DNA from 2 places in the Mucilaginibacter florum genome. Region 2 is predicted to be linked to the other one. Evidence: riboswitches for the same ligand, from Rfam matches in the RefSeq annotation. Region 2 holds a riboswitch; the other holds the start of a gene.
What was found. Region 2 has a riboswitch for cobalamin ahead of PQ461_RS11250 (ribonucleoside-diphosphate reductase small subunit). Riboswitches for the same ligand answer to the same signal wherever they lie in the genome.
Positions count from the first base shown of each region.

Region 1: it holds a riboswitch for cobalamin, as region 2 does, so the genes downstream of both, metE (5-methyltetrahydropteroyltriglutamate--homocysteine S-methyltransferase) here and PQ461_RS11250 (ribonucleoside-diphosphate reductase small subunit) in region 2, are expected to answer to the same signal.

Region 1 is NZ_CP117877.1:3,525,425-3,533,518, reverse strand. It holds gene metE (5-methyltetrahydropteroyltriglutamate--homocysteine S-methyltransferase) at 1-1,585, opposite strand, end outside; cobalamin riboswitch at 1,733-1,926, opposite strand; gene PQ461_RS15260 (hypothetical protein) at 2,369-2,596, opposite strand; gene PQ461_RS15255 (MFS transporter) at 2,623-3,966, shown strand; gene arsB (ACR3 family arsenite efflux transporter) at 3,975-5,036, opposite strand; gene PQ461_RS15245 (arsenate reductase ArsC) at 5,033-5,449, opposite strand; gene PQ461_RS15240 (DUF6428 family protein) at 5,459-5,980, opposite strand; gene PQ461_RS15235 (ArsR/SmtB family transcription factor) at 6,014-6,343, opposite strand; gene PQ461_RS15230 (tetratricopeptide repeat-containing sensor histidine kinase) at 6,432-8,094, opposite strand, start outside.
Region 2 is NZ_CP117877.1:2,629,583-2,637,676, reverse strand. It holds gene PQ461_RS11255 (ribonucleoside-diphosphate reductase subunit alpha) at 1-312, opposite strand, end outside; gene PQ461_RS11250 (ribonucleoside-diphosphate reductase small subunit) at 407-1,378, opposite strand; cobalamin riboswitch at 1,498-1,643, opposite strand; gene PQ461_RS11245 (serine hydrolase) at 1,792-3,036, shown strand; gene PQ461_RS11240 (SRPBCC family protein) at 3,155-3,880, shown strand; gene PQ461_RS11235 (hypothetical protein) at 3,940-4,386, opposite strand; gene lysA (diaminopimelate decarboxylase) at 4,396-5,562, opposite strand; gene PQ461_RS11225 (hypothetical protein) at 5,573-5,740, shown strand; gene PQ461_RS11220 (aspartate kinase) at 5,741-7,051, opposite strand; gene PQ461_RS11215 (phosphohexomutase domain-containing protein) at 7,188-8,094, shown strand, end outside.

The DNA.
Region 1 (8,094 bases), 900 kb from region 2:
CAGGGGGTTTAACACAACGGCTGCCATAGCTTTGCACCCAACCGTTTTGAGTAAACAGATAACCATCCAGCTGTTCGCCAAAATATTCCACCATGTCGTTACGCTCAAATTCGCCATGTACTAATACATCAATGCCAATTTCTTCCTGCAAGCGTATAGTTTCAATGGTAGCTTTTTCTAACGCTTGTTCATATTCCTGAAGACGAAGTTCGCCTTTTTTATACTTTGCCCTTAGCTGGCGTATATCATCCGTTTGAGGGAAAGATCCAATGGTAGTTGTAGGGAAGTGCGGTAGTTTAAAGCGTTGTTGCTGTAACTGCTGCCTCACCGGAAATGCGCTGTTACGGGTAGCATCAGCATCGGTTATAGCCGCAATCTTTTGCTTAACGGTGTCTTTGTGTATCACCGTTGAGGTGCGGCGGCTTTCAATTGCTTGCTGATTGTTGCGCATCAGGTCGGTATTACCCTGGATGATCTGGTGTAATTCGCTTACCTCGTTCAGTTTTTGCTTAGCAAAAGCCATCCAGTTTTTAACGCCATAGTCGATAGCTGTTTCCAGGTCAAGATCATAAGGGGTATGCAGTAAAGAGCTGGAAGGGGAAATCATGATACGTTCGCTGCCTAATGCACCAATGGCTTTGGTAATATGGGCAAGCGATTTTTTGTAATCATTCTTCCAAACGTTACGGCCATCGATAACACCTAATGATAATTGCAGATTTGCAGGCATCAACGCTAATACTTCATCTAACTGTTCTGGTGCGCGTGCCAGGTCAATGTGTAATGCCTGTACTGGCAGGTTAACTGCTAAAGGCGCATTATCAAGCAGGGCATCAAAGTAGGTTGCTACCAATAGCTTTACGCCACTTACGCGATTGGCTATTGCACGGTAGGCGTACTCAAAGGCCTCTTTCTCTTTTTTGCTGAGGTCCATTGCCAGGTAAGGCTCATCAAGCTGTACCCACTCGGCGCCATAATTTTTTAGCCTGTTAATTATGTCGACATAAACCGGAACCAGCTTCTTGATTAAATCTATCTTGTCGAAGCCGGCCTCCTTTTCTTTACCTAATAACAGGTAGGATACAGGGCCAATGATTACAGGCTTTGCTGCACCGCCAACATATTGTTTGGCGTGGTTAAACTCGGCGAACAGCTTTTCTGAAAACAGATTAAATTGCTGATCGGCAGTAAACTCAGGAACGATGTAATGATAGTTGGTATCGAACCATTTTGTCATTTCCATGGCCTTAATGTCGAGGCCATCTTTCTGATAACCACGTGCCATGGCAAAGTACATGTCGATCTCCTCATTACCTTTTACAGAAGCAACTACCGGAGAGTAACGTGCAGGGATTGCGCCAAGCAGCAGGCTCATGTCCAGCACATGGTCATAATAGCTGAAATCATTGCAGGGGATAAGATCGATACCTGCATCGAGCTGCAACTGCCAGTTGGCCTCCTTAATTTTGCGGGCGGCAGCATAAAGATCTTGCCTGGTGATTTTGCCCTGCCAGTACTGTTCGCTGGCTTTTTTGAGTTGACGGTGGCTGCCCATGCGTGGGAAACCAAGATTGTTTTTTAGCATACGCGTAAAACTTAGTTAAACATTAATTGAATTGATTAATGCTCCTTACGTTTCGGTATGCTTTCGGAAATGGGTAGAAATAAACACAACAGTGCAGCATAATACCGCCTGCTTGTCCATCGACTACTGCTTCAATCGCGAAAGCATTGGTCTTTTAACAGTACGGCAAGTATCCTGGCTTGTCCTTTTACCGTTACCTTCCCAACGCTTTGTGAGCGATAGTGGCTATTTACGGCGGCCTTTGTTAAGGCGGACTTACAGTTGCGCGACAGCCCATGATTTACACATGGTTCCTTCTTAGTCCCGGCGTTAACCGGAAACCTGTACTGCTGGAAGATTTTTTCTTATTGTAAAGAACGTTTAACAAATGTAAGTGATTTGCAGATGAAAAGATAATGTTTAGTTTGCGTATGTACTTTATGGTTTGAATAAGACTTTCTTTTTCTCCCCAAAAGAAAGTCACCAAAGAAAAAGTCGTGACTTTGGCCTTGTTGCTTTGTGCCAAAAGTAAGTTAGCAATACCTGTGCTTGCCGCAACAAGCCCGAGGTCACATTTAAAACGGTTATGTAAAGACAGTAATGAAATAAATTAAGGGTACAACCGATATATATAACAGCAAGCAGCTTCTGGCTGAAAGCCGGTAGATCTGGAGCGAATGCCGTTGTGGCGATTCCGGGATCGGACGGCTTTGCAGGAATAGCCCTGTGCGACAAAGAAGCCTTTTGCTGTTTTGGCCTTTTGGTTACTTTGTGGCTAAGACAAAGTAACAAGGTTTGATTTTCTTATTCATCAAACACGATATACCACTTGCTGTCATCATCTTTTGCATAGATCAGTCCGTCGCTCATTTCAAAAACGTCGCGGCCCTGCTTTTCACTAAACCATTGTTTCTTTTCATAAATGCGGATGCCGCCGTTTTCGCGTTGCAGGTATACCTGTAAGGCATGCATGGTTGGCGCAATTTCGTGCAACTGCTGGCTGTCGCCCTCTCTTACAAATGCTGAACTCATATTAAGCTAACACAGGCTATTTACAAATGTTGCCGATTGTTATTGAATTTGTATTTTTAGCAATGCAGCAACAAACAGCCGAAAGATCACAACTGGTTAGGCAACGTATTAAGTTAGTTATTGGTGGATCTGTCGGCAATTTGGTGGAGTGGTATGACTGGTATACCTACTCGGTGTTTGCGCTGTATTTTTCGGGTGCATTTTTTCCTGATGATAACGAGACTGTACGCTTGCTGAATACAGCAGGCATATTTGCCATCGGATTTTTAATGCGGCCTATCGGGGGGTGGATAATGGGTGCCTATGCCGACCGTAAAGGGCGTAAGGCAGCTTTAACTTTGTCTGTTGTGTTGATGAGTATAGGCTCGCTGATTATAACAGGCATACCCGGATACAGAACCATTGGCATTGCCGCACCTATCGTTTTGGTACTGGCGCGTATGTTACAGGGCTTAAGCATAGGCGGCGAATATGGTACCGCAGCCACTTATCTGAGTGAGATTGCTCCTAAAAAACATCGTGGCTTTTATTCAAGTTTCCAGTATGTAACTACTACAATGGGGCAGCTGATTGCGCTGCTGATACTATTAATCATGCAGCGGTATTGGTTAACAAGTAAACAGATAACCGACTGGGGATGGCGCATCCCATTTGGGTTAGGTGCTGTACTGGCGGTGTCGGCCTTGTATTTACGCCGAAGCCTTGCCGAAACTGATTCCTTTAAAAAAGAGCGTGTGGTTGAAAGTAAACGCGGCGCGTTTAAAGAACTGTTAAAGTACCCGAAAGAATTGTGGATCATTATCGGCTTTACCATTGGTACTACCGTGGCGTTTTATACTTTTACGACTTATATTCAAAAGTACCTGGTTAATACAGCAGGGTTCAGTAAAGACCAATCAACTATCATCACCATAATTGTTCTTCTGGTATTTATGCTTGTTCATCCGCTCTCCGGGTTAATCAGTGATAAAATTGGCCGTAAGCGGGTAATGATTATTTATGGCATAGTAAGTTCAATTACCACAGTGCCCATTATGATGGCGCTTGGAAAGACGCATAATGTATGGATTGCCACATTGCTGATTATTGCTGCGCTTGTGATTTTAAGCCTGTGCACATCTATATCAGCCATTATTAAAGCCGAACTTTTTCCGGTTAATATCAGGTCCTTAGGTGTTAGTTTACCTTATGCACTTACGGTAGCCATATTTGGCGGCACTGCCGAAACATTGGCCTTAAAATTTAAATTGATGGGGCATGCCAATTGGTTTTACTGGTATGTAGCGGCTTGTTCGGTAATCTCCCTGGTTACCAGTTTATGTATTGGAGATATCGACAATAATTCTAAGCTGGATAAAGATTTGAAATAGCTTGCGTTTCAGTTATAATATCTTTTCTTAAACCACAAAGCAAGGTTTACAAGCGCAATTAAGGCGGGTACTTCTACAAGCGGACCAATCACACCTGCAAAGGCTTCGCCCGAATTAATGCCGAATACGCCGATTGCAACAGCAATAGCCAACTCGAAATTATTACCGGCTGCTGTAAAAGCTATGGAAGCGTTTTGAGTATAGTCTGCACCCAGTTTTTTGCCAATTAAAAAACTTACCACAAACATAATGGCAAAATAAATAACCAACGGCAAGGCTATGCGCAGCACATCAAATGGTATCTGTACTATTAATTGTCCTTTAAGGCTAAACATTAACACTATAGTAAATAATAACGCGATAAGTGTTAAGGGTGAAATCAGCGGAATAAACTTTTGTTGAAGCCAGTCGGTACCTTTGAATTTAATAATTGCATACCTGCTGATCAATCCGGCTGCAAAGGGTAAGCCCAGATATATAGCTACAGATTTGGCAATTTCGCCGATGGTTATATGAACAGCAATTGCCTTAAAGCCGAAAACTGGTGGTAAAACAGAGATGAATAGCCAGGCATAAAAGCTGTAAAGTAACACCTGGAAGATACTGTTTAAAGCTACCAGGCCGGCAGCATATTCGCGGCTGCCGCCAGCCAGTTCATTCCATACAATAACCATGGCAATACACCTTGCCAAACCGATTAAAATCAGACCGGTCATGTAAGATGGCTTGTCATGCAAAAAGACCAGTGCCAGCACGAACATCAGGATAGGGCCAATAATCCAATTTAAAAATAATGAAACGCTGAGTATTCTTGAGTTTTTAAAAACTTCGCCCAAACTTTCGTATCGTACCTTAACAAAAGGCGGGTACATCATTAGGATAAGGCCGATAGCCAGTGGAATATTGGTAGTGCCGTTAGAGAAGTTGTTGATGATTTTCGCGGTAGAAGGCACAAAATAACCTAAGCTAATGCCTACAGCCATTGCCATGAATATCCATAAGGTTAAATAACGGTCGAGAAAGCTAAGCCGTTTTCGTTCGGCGGCAGGTGCACAGTTATTAACGCTCATGATAAATACTGGTCGATAAAATTTTTACTGTAAGTTTTGATCATATCACGTGTGGTACGGAATGATTGTATGATTTCATCTTCTGTGCCGGTTGCCTTTGCCGGATCAGGAAAATTATGATGGAAGCGTTGTACATTACCCGGAAAGTATGGGCATGCCTCGTTGGCATTATCGCAAACTGTTATGACGTAATCAAAAGGAACACTCATGTATTCGTCAACGTGGTTAGAGGTATGCCTCGATATGTCTACACCATCTTCTGCCATAATTTGTATCGCTTTTGGGTTTACACCATGTGTTTCAATTCCGGCACTGTAAATATTGGCTTTCCCGTTAGCAAATAATCTTAAATAGCCCTCGGCCATCTGGCTGCGGCAACTGTTGCCTGTGCACAAAACAAGTATGTTTTTCATAATCATTAATTAGCAACATCCGCTGCCGGGTGTGCAGCTGTTACCACCGGCGGCTAAATTTTTTAATTGAATTTTGGGTTTAGGGCCGCAGCTTTCGCCTCTGTCATTTGCTTTGCATTGTACAGTATCGGGCCTCAGGTCAACTATCAGGTTATCGCCATCTGCATAAATTTTCTGAGGCAACATCTGCCTTGTATCAAAATTGCTGTTGCCAAACTCAATTTTTACTATTGCATCTGCATCAAGTACTAATGATTTCTCTACAAGTTCAATGATTGACAGTGCTTTGCGCGCTTTCATGGCACGTTCTTGCTGTTTAACCTCCGGTTCCCAAAGCTGAACGACCACTTCTGTCCATTTGTTAACCACGCCGCCGCAATCTACAGAGGTAATGGGTGCTTGTTTTATTTCAGTAATGTGGTATGAGGGCGACACCCACTTATTCTCCGCATATTGAAATTGCAGGTCGAGCGTCTGATTTTGTTCAATTGTCTGCTTAAACGTTTGCCAGTTCATTGTTTCCATATTCATTGTAATATTGCGATTGATAAATGCAAATTTTTTTTAACAGCAGGTATTAACAGGTTTATAAGCGCCAAAGAAGAGGCTTAATTCATTTTGTAACAGCTTCCAGGCATTGGGTTCAATACAATAACAGGTGCTGACGCCTTCAATTGTACCCTGTATAATTCCGGCATTTTTTAACTCTTTTAAATGCTGTGAAATGGTGGCTTGTGCAAGTCCCAGTTCATCCACCAGATCGCCGCAAATACAAGCATTAGCTTTGATGATCTGTTGCAGAATGGCAATGCGTGCCGGATGTGCCAGCGCTTTCAGCATGATAGCCAATCTGTTTTGTTCATCGGTGAATATTTCTGACTTGGTAGTTCCCATTTATATCGCAATATTACGATTGATATTTTGAATTTACAAATGATATTTAATGTGATAAAAATAGGATGTAGTGATTTAATAAAATGGATTATACCTGATGTTTACTTTGCAGTTTTTTTACTTCTTCAATATTCGGCGGACTAACTACACCTTTAAGCGTAAAAGAAAATGCAGAACCCACACCTAAAGTGCTGCGCACACTGATGGAGCCGCCGTTAGCTTCTATAAATTCTTTACAGATCATCAGGCCAAGACTTGTGCCTTTTTCGTTATAAGTACCGTTACTACTGATATTGCTTAAGCTGAAAATGCTGTTTACACGGTCGGGCGCAATGCCTACACCTGTATCTTCAACAGTTATGGTTACCTCGTTATTACGATTGTTAAAAAAGCATTTGATGAAGATACTACCACCAACTCCGGTAAACTTAATTGCGTTTGACAACAGGTTTCGTATTACAAATTCAACATGGTCAGGGTCTGCAATCAATTCTACGTCTTCATCTACCAGGTTACTGATTTCAATATGCTTAAAATTTGCAGTGCCATTAAGTAACAGCATCACGCGGTCTAAAACCGGTTTAACCGCAAATTGCAGGGTATTTAAACGAAGACCCTTGATTTGCATTTCACCCCATTTCAGTAAGCCGGTAAGTGTTTCAAGGGCAGCCTTACTGGTAATGCCCAGTTCATTGATCATGGCCTGGCGGGTGCTGGCAGGCAGGTCTTCATCATCAATCAGTTCCAGCATATTAATGACAGACACAAATGGTGAACGCAGGTCATGACCCAGAATAGAGAACAACTTATCTTTTACCTGGTTAGATTCGTCGAGGTTTTTATTCGCATTAACAAGTTTCTTATTCAGTATACGGTTGCGATAATCAGAGTAAGCAATAAATGCCAATACCAATAATGCCCCTACGGCAACCGCCAATATAATACGGCGTTCCAATACCTGGCGGTTGTTCATAAATCTAAGCTCTTGTACCTTAGCACGCGATTTGCTCAATTCATAGTCGGCCTGCAGGTTATTAACCTGCTTTGACATTTCCTTATAGAAATATTTATCCGCCAGCTGGTATGCTTCTTTCTGTGCTTCAAGAGCCGCTTTGTAGTCGCCTTTTTTGTTATGCAGTTCTGATATACCTTGCAATGACTCTATGACCTGTTTGTATGCCTGGCGACCTTCTGCCAGATCTTTGGCCCTGTACAGATAGTTAAGGCTGGTATCAATATTAATGTTCTGGTAGCTTTGCGCAAGGCCGTTAAGGGTTTGCAGCTCCCTGATGTAATTATGAATTTTTATAGCCTTTTTTAAAGCTGCTTTCTGTAATTTGATAGAATAAGCCGCGTTACCATCTTTGGCGTAAACCGTTGCCAGATTATTGGTAAGGGTAATATTAAGCCCCTGGTATTGCGTTACGTTGCTTTTTTCAATGCCTTTTTCAAAATAACTTTTAGCTTCTTCAAGCATACCAAGTTCGCGGTAAGCAATGCCAAAGTCATTGCACAGGTTTAATGACAGGTTTGATAGCGGCAGCTTTGCATTGATGTCTTCGGCTATTTTAAGATATTTTAAAGCAATATCATATTTGCGCTGTCCCGTGTAAGCTTCTCCCAAAGTGATATTAGCCTCCATAATACCGAAACTATCCTTTATGCTTTCGCTGTACTTTAATGCTTCAAGGAAATAGCCTACTGATTTATCATAGTTACCTTTTCGCATTTCAACCACACCAAGCCTTATG
Region 2 (8,094 bases):
GGTGTAATCATAAAGATTACGCATCGTTTCTGAGAACGACTTAATGGTATTCTTATGCAGGTTACTTACGGCTATACGGCTTGCAAGCAAGGCATAGTCCGGGTGCTTAGTGGTTAGTGAAGCTGCTGTTTCAGCTGCAAGGTTGTCCAGCTCTGTAGTGGTAACACCATCATACAAACCTTCAATTACCTTTTTAGCTACATCAATTGGGTCAACAAGCGGGCTTAAACCATAAGCCAGCTTTTGAACGCGCGCAGTGATTTTGTCAAACTTAACGCTCTCTTTGTTTCCGTTTCTTTTTAGTACAAACATTTACCCCTCCTTACTCCCCTAAAGGGGAGCTATTTTGATTTTTTTGATAGTCATTAATAATATCCCTCTTCTATAGGAGAGGGTTGGGTGAGGTTTAAAAATCCTCGTCAAGCGAAAACGCCTGTGTTTCTTTATTTGCAGATAATACGCCTGCTTTTTGGTAGTCTCCTACGCGTTTTTCAAAGAAGTTGGTTTTGCCCTGCAACGATATCATCTCCATAAAATCGAATGGATTGGTAGCGTTGTAGATTTTGGTATAACCTAATTCATCCAGCCATCGGTCGGCCACAAACTCGATATATTGCTGCATCAGGCGCGAATTCATACCGATCAGGTCTACAGGAAGCGCATCGGTAATAAACTCTTTCTCAATGGCCACAGCATCGCGAATGATCTCATGTACCTGTTCTTGCGGAAGTTTATTGTTAAGCATGCTGTAAAGCAGGCAGGCAAATTCGCAGTGCAAACCTTCATCACGGCTAATGAGCTCATTGCTAAAGGTTAAGCCCGGCATTAAGCCACGTTTTTTAAGCCAGAAGATGGAACAGAAGCTACCAGAAAAGAAGATACCTTCAACCGCAGCAAAAGCCACAAGGCGCTCGGCAAACGAGCCGTTTTCAATCCAGCGTAAGGCCCACTCCGCTTTCTTTTTAACACATGGCACAGTATCAATTGCATGAAACAAACGGTCTTTTTCTGCGCTGTCTTTAATGTATGTATCAATTAGCAAAGCATAAGTTTCTGAATGGATGTTTTCCATCATGATCTGGAAACCATAAAAACAACGTGCTTCCGGTAATTGCACTTCGCTCATAAAGTTAACGGCAAGGTTCTCGTTAACAATACCGTCACTGGCAGCAAAAAACGCCAGGATGTGCGAAATGAAATGGCGTTCACCATCGTTAAGATTATTCCAGTCTTTTTGGTCGCCGCCCAAATCTATTTCTTCGGCAGTCCAGAAACTGGCTTCATGTTTTTTGTACATCTCCCAAACTTTGGGATAATTAATGGGCAGGATCACAAACCGATCTTTGTTTTCCTGTAGCAATACTTCTTCCTGTGGCATAACAATAAACTTAATCTTCTTAATAAAGCTGCAGGAATTGACAAGAGACAGAAACGCCATTACCTTTGTAAGTGAGGCGGCTATGAGGCTCTTGACAAAACCTTATTTCGTGAAAGTTTTGACAATTAATAAGTCCGGCAGGTGTCTGGCTGTATAGCCCTGAGGCCATTTCACAGTTGCACGTCAGCCCGTGATTTTCGCACGGTTCCCTTTTGATCACATTAGCTTTTCAAGCTTACTGCAAACCGAAATTATTGTTGTTTAGAACTTAGTTCAAAGCTACCATTAAAGTGTCTAAATCTGATGTGGAAGTTTTTAACAAATAACAATTTGCTAACATCAAAAACAATTTAATAAGTTTGAAATGAACTGATTACACAGGCTAATTATTAACATTGCCTTTTTTGATTTTTATGCTCAGAAAATTTTTATTAGCAGCACTTATTTTCGCATCATCTGCAGTATTTGCTCAACAGGCTGATACCGTTTTGCTAAAGCAATTGCTGGAAGCACACCCGGAATATTTTAACGGTATTTTAATGCACCCACAGCATAACGAGGTGCAGATCATCTACACCCAGATAAACCGCTACAAAAATAACTCTCCTCATTTTAAAACATATACTTACAGGCTTAATCCGCAACATTACTTTTACCCGGCAAGCACTGTTAAGCTGCCGACCTTGATTTTTGCTTTAGAAAAAGCTAACCGCTTACATACAAAAGGCCTTAAAAATGCTGAAATGCTTACTGACAGCGCTTGGGCCGGGCAAACCAAAGTAGATGCAGATACCAGTTCGGCTACAGGTAAGCCAAGCATGATAAATTATATTAAAAAGATACTTTTAGTTAGCGACAACGATGCTTATAACCGCCTTTATGAATTTGTTGGGCGGAAGGAGATCAATGAAAAGTTGAAGAAGTATCATTTGGATGGTACGCGCATAGTCGGCCGGCTGGCTATTGGCGATGGCTGCGAGAATGCAAAACATACTAACCCCATTAAATTTTATGAGCATGGTAAGCTGGTTTATAAAATGCCTGCACAGTATGACGACCGCGACTATCCTATGCAGCTCGAGAATATGCTGCAGGGTAAAGGCTACATAGATCGTAATAATCAGTTGGTGATGCAGCCGTTTGATTTTTCGCAGTTGAACGTTTATCCGCTTACAGATCAGCAAAAGGTTTTACGTATGCTGCTATTTCCAGAAGCTTTTCCTATAGATCAACGCTTTGATTTAACCGAAGACGATTACAAGATTATTTATAAATACATGAGCATGTATCCTACAGAAAGCAGGCATCCTGATTACCCTCAGCCAGAATATTACCCTGCTTACTGTAAGTTCCTGTTTTATGGAAGTGATAGCCTTGCTGTAATCAATCCTGATATCAGGATCTTTAATAAGGTAGGTGATTCATACGGTTATAATATTGATAACGCTTATATCGTCGATTTTAAAAACCATGTAGAATTTATGCTGACTACAGTTATACAATCAAACGAGGACGGCATTTACAACGATAACAAGTACGAATACAAAACAGTATGCCTCCCGTTCTTAAAACACCTTGCAGAAGTAATTTACCAGGAAGAACTAAAACGGCCTAAGAAATACAAGCCAGTATTGTCGAAGTTTAAATTTAGCTATTGATTGAATTTAGTGTACGATTCAAGTATTTATCGGTAAAGAAGTTAAGTAATTTTCACTTAACGAAAACACGGGCCAATTTTTGCTGTTTTATCTTAACAAATACCTATAAAACAACAATATGACAAATTTGGCTTTACAGCGAACCACCATGTATCATGGCGCTGAGACACAAGAACAGATAAATTTGAACTGGCCAGAGCGTTATGTATCTATAGCGGCAGGCGTAAAATTAGCGTTCTCTGGACTAACACACATTTTCAATAGCCCATTTACCAGCATATTAAAGTTAGGTGCCGGCGGCTATCTGCTTAACAGAGGCATCACCGGCCATTGCGAATTATACACCAAGCTGGGTAAAACTACCACCGAGCCAATCAACGTAAATATTCGCTCATCATTTACGGTAAACAAGCCACGCGAAGAGGTCTACAATTTTTGGCGTAAGCTGGACAACCTTCCATTGTTTATGAAACACCTGGAAAGCGTTGAAGTGCTGGACGAAAAACGTTCGCATTGGGTGTTAAAGCTGCCTACCAACGTTGCCAGCGTAAGCTGGGATGCTGAGATTGTAAAGGATGAACCAAACGAGATGATCGGCTGGAGTTCACTGCCGGGATCAATTATTGACAATGCAGGTAAAGTACGTTTCAAAGATGGCATAGAACCAGGCAGTACTTTGGTTGACGTGGTGGTTAGCTACGAACCGCCTGCCGGTGGCGTGGGTACTGGTATAGCACATATCTTAAACCCCATCTTTAAAAATATGGTTGACGAAGATGTGCGGAACTTTAAACAGTACATGGATATTGAAGATGTAACACCATCAATTGTAAATCACAATTAAGTGTAGAACGCAAATCCCTGATAAAAAGAAATGCCCTTCAATTTTGAAGGGCATTTCTTTTATAGTTGAAATATGACATATTGCAACTTGTTACGCTTTTCGAATGGAAATATAGCTTTGTCCTTATCATAAGGTTCGATTTTCATGTTGTGTGAAAAGCGGGTGAGATACGAAAAGTCTACAAAACGCCTCTCAAAAACAGCGCTGGTGACTAAGTTATTGCCATCAAAAAACATCAGGTAACAAACGCCATCATCTGTTAATACACCGCTATCAATAATTGCTTTTTTATTAGTAGCCAGCCGAGCATCGTACATCTTTTCGTTGGTGTACGGCCCAAGCACGTACAATTTGTCCCACTTTACTTCTTTAAAATCACTTAAACGTAGCGTGCCTTTTTGCTTTACCAATTTTGTATTTACAAAAGTTTGTAAAGCACTGTCACCTTTCTGCTTTCCGCAGGCTACTAGTAAAAGGCAAAAAACAATAGTTAATATTTTTTTCATACTACCGTATTATTCACTGTAAATACTTTGTACCTGATCTCGCAGGTTATAGTGCGATGCCATTACCTCGCCGTAAGCACCGGCTGTACGCACTGCAATTAAATCACCCCTGAATGATTCCGGCAGGTCTACATCTTTTCGGAAACAGTCTGTGCTCTCGCATATAGGGCCCACCACATCATATTTAATATCTATTGTCTGTTGTCTGTTGTCTGATGACTGGGAGATATTCTCTATCTGGTGGTAGGCCTGATAAAGCATCGGGCGGATCAGTTCGGTCATACCTGCATCCAATACCAGGAAGTTTTTCTTCAAGCCATTTTTAACATATAAAACCCGTGCAATCAAAGAAGCGCACTGCGCTACAAGCGCACGTCCGAGTTCAAAGTGTACCTCTTGTCCTGGTTTTACTTCCAGAAAATCATTAAACACTTTAAAGTAGCTTTCAAAATCAGCAATGTTATCATGGTCGGGCGAATAATAATTTACGCCTAAACCACCACCAACGTTTAATACTTTGATGTTGAACCCACGTTGCACAAACCACTCATGCAATTCATTAACACGTACGCACAAACTGCGGAAGGCTTCCATATCTGTAATTTGCGAACCTATGTGAAAGTGTATACCCGTTAACTCCAGGTTATTACAATTACGCAACGTATCGGCTACATCAGGCAGTTGCCATACATTTACACCAAACTTGTTTTCTTCCAGTCCAGTAGTAATGTAATGGTGCGTGTGTGCATCAACATTAGGGTTAATACGGATAGCAACGCGTGCAGTTTTACCCTTCGCCCCTGCCAGGTCGTTTATTACCAACAGCTCCTGCACCGATTCTACGTTGAAGCAAAAGATATCAAGATCAAGTGCTGTATTAATTTCCTTATCTGATTTACCAACACCGGCAAACACTACCCTATCTTTTCCGAAACCGTACTCAATGGCAGCCTTTACTTCGTTACCACTCACACAATCGGCGCCAAAGCCGTAAGATTGTATGGTTTGCAAAACCTTCGGATTAAAATTGGCTTTCATGGCATAGTGGACATGGTAGCCATATTTTTGTGAAGCATCTTTACAAGCCTGAAGTGTATCTTTCAGTAAGTCAAGGTTGTAATAATAAAACGGTGTTTCGGTTTGTTGAAATTTATTTAAATTGCCTGCGCTAAACATTATAAAATCTATGAAAAATGTTGGTGCTATACTTCCTATTCTTGTGTCGATAATTGCCGGTACTTACCTTAGTTGGAAAAAGTACCGTAAAAACCAGATCACTAAAAAATCTTTTGTTACCACCACTGCCATTGTAATTATCCTTTCGGCTGTGGGTTGCATTTTGCTTACGTTATAATTAAAATAAACGGCTGTGTAAGCTTCTCAGCGTTTCTACCTTATCTTCTGTTTTAACTAATAAAGATAGGTTATGGTCGCTGCCACCGTAAGAGATCATACGTACCGGGATGTGCTTTACGGCTTCCAGTACACGTGCCGCATAGCCATGCTTGTCGGCAGCAAAATCGCCCACCACACAAATAATGGTATGGTTAACATCTACTTCCACTGTACCAAAGCCTTGTAATTCTTTGGTAATGTCACCCAGCTTGCTGGTATCGTCAACAGTTACTGATACAGCCACTTCTGAAGTTGTGATCATATCAATAGATGTTTTGTAGCGCTCAAAAACCTCGAACACACGGCGCAAGAAACCATAAGCCAGCAGCATACGGCTCGATTGTATTTTAATGGCCGTAATATCATCTTTTGCAGCAATCGATTTGATCTGGTCCTTTTCACTTTCCGTAGTGATCAATGTCCCTTCGGCCTGGGGATCCATTGTATTAAGCAAACGTACTGGGATTTTATATTTCCTGGCGGGGAACACACTTTGCGGGTGCAGGATTTTAGCACCGAAATAAGCCAGCTCGGCAGCCTCATCAAATGACAGACGGCTAATTGGCTTTGTACCTTTTACCACGCGCGGATCATTATTGTGCATACCGTCAATATCGGTCCAGATCTGCACTTCTTCGCTGCGTATAGCTGCGCCGATTAAAGATGCTGTGTAATCGCTTCCACCACGACGCAGGTTGTCAATTTCACCAAATGCATTACGGCAAATGTAACCCTGCGTGATGAATAGTTTAGTATCAGGATGCTTTATAAGCAGTGGCGTTAAATTTTCGGTAATATAGTCAACCATAGGTTCATGATCTTCATCAACCTTCATAAAATCGAGTGCCGGTAGTAATACCGACGATACGCCGATCTCTTTTAAATAGATATGATATAAAGTGGTCGATAATAACTCACCTTGTGCAAGAATGATCTTATCTTCTATCGGCGTAAACAGATCATTTGAAAGCTGATTAAGTAAGCCGAAGTGATAATCAATTACTTCTTTAGCCTGTTTATAATAGGTGTTATTGCTGTAAAGCTCCTTGATAAACAGTTCATATTTGTCTTTCAAAGCAGCAATCAAATCAGCCGACTTAGATTTGTCGCTGTAAAGATATGCCTGTCCAATTTCGACAAGGCTATTTGTTGTGCCTGATACAGCTGATAACACGACGATCTGGCGCTGGTTGGCATCAATAATATTCAGCAGTTTTTTCATCCGTTCGGGGCTACCAACGGATGTGCCGCCAAATTTTAAAACTTTCATTTTTAGTTTCTGTTTATGACAAATATTTATATCCTTGTACTACCAACGGCACTGGCTTATTTTTAAATGTCAAAAACACCTAAACCGTTGATTAAGGCACTAAAAATAGGATTTTAAACACTATATATCTATAATAATGGTCAAAATAAAATTTGGAACAGATGGCTGGAGAGCCATTATAGCCGATGATTTTACGGTTGAGAATGTAAAACGTGTAGCTTATGCTACTGCACTTTGGTTAAAAGAAAACTTTGATAACCCTTCAGCAGTTGTGGGCTGTGACCCACGTTTTGCAGGTCCATTATTTGCAGATGCTACCACACGGGTGCTTGCTTCACAAGGTGTTAAGGTTTTTCGCGCGTCAAATACGTTTGTATCAACGCCAATGATTTCTTTGGGTGCTGTTCGTTTAAAAACATCAGCGGGCATTATTATCACAGCCAGCCACAATCCGCCATCGTACAACGGTTACAAAATTAAAGCAAGCTATGGTGGCCCCGCTACTCCTGAAGATATCGAGAAAGTAGAAGCTGTTATTCCTGATACGCTTTCGCTTGACCTTAAATCGATTGAGGATTATAAAAACGACGGTCTGGTTGAATATACTGACCTTGAGGAAATGTACATTGCCCACGTAGAAGCTAATTTTGACCTGGAAGCCATCCGTAACCATCATAAAGCATGGGCTTACGATGCGATGTTTGGCGCAGGCCAAAACGTAATGCAGCGTTTGTTCCCGGATATTACGCATTTACATTGCGATCATAACCCAGGTTTTGAAGGGCAGGCGCCAGAGCCTATTCAGCGTAACCTGCAACAGTTTGAAGACGTGATCAAAATGTCGGAAGGCGAAATTGCCTGTGGTTTAGTTACCGATGGTGATGCCGACCGTATTGGTTTATATGATGAGAATGGCAACTTTGTCGACTCGCACCACATCCTTTTATTGCTTATCCATTATATGTATAAAGTAAAAGGTCAGCGCGGCGAGGTTTATTCAACCTTCTCTTGTACCAGCAAAATACAGAAGCTATGTAACCATT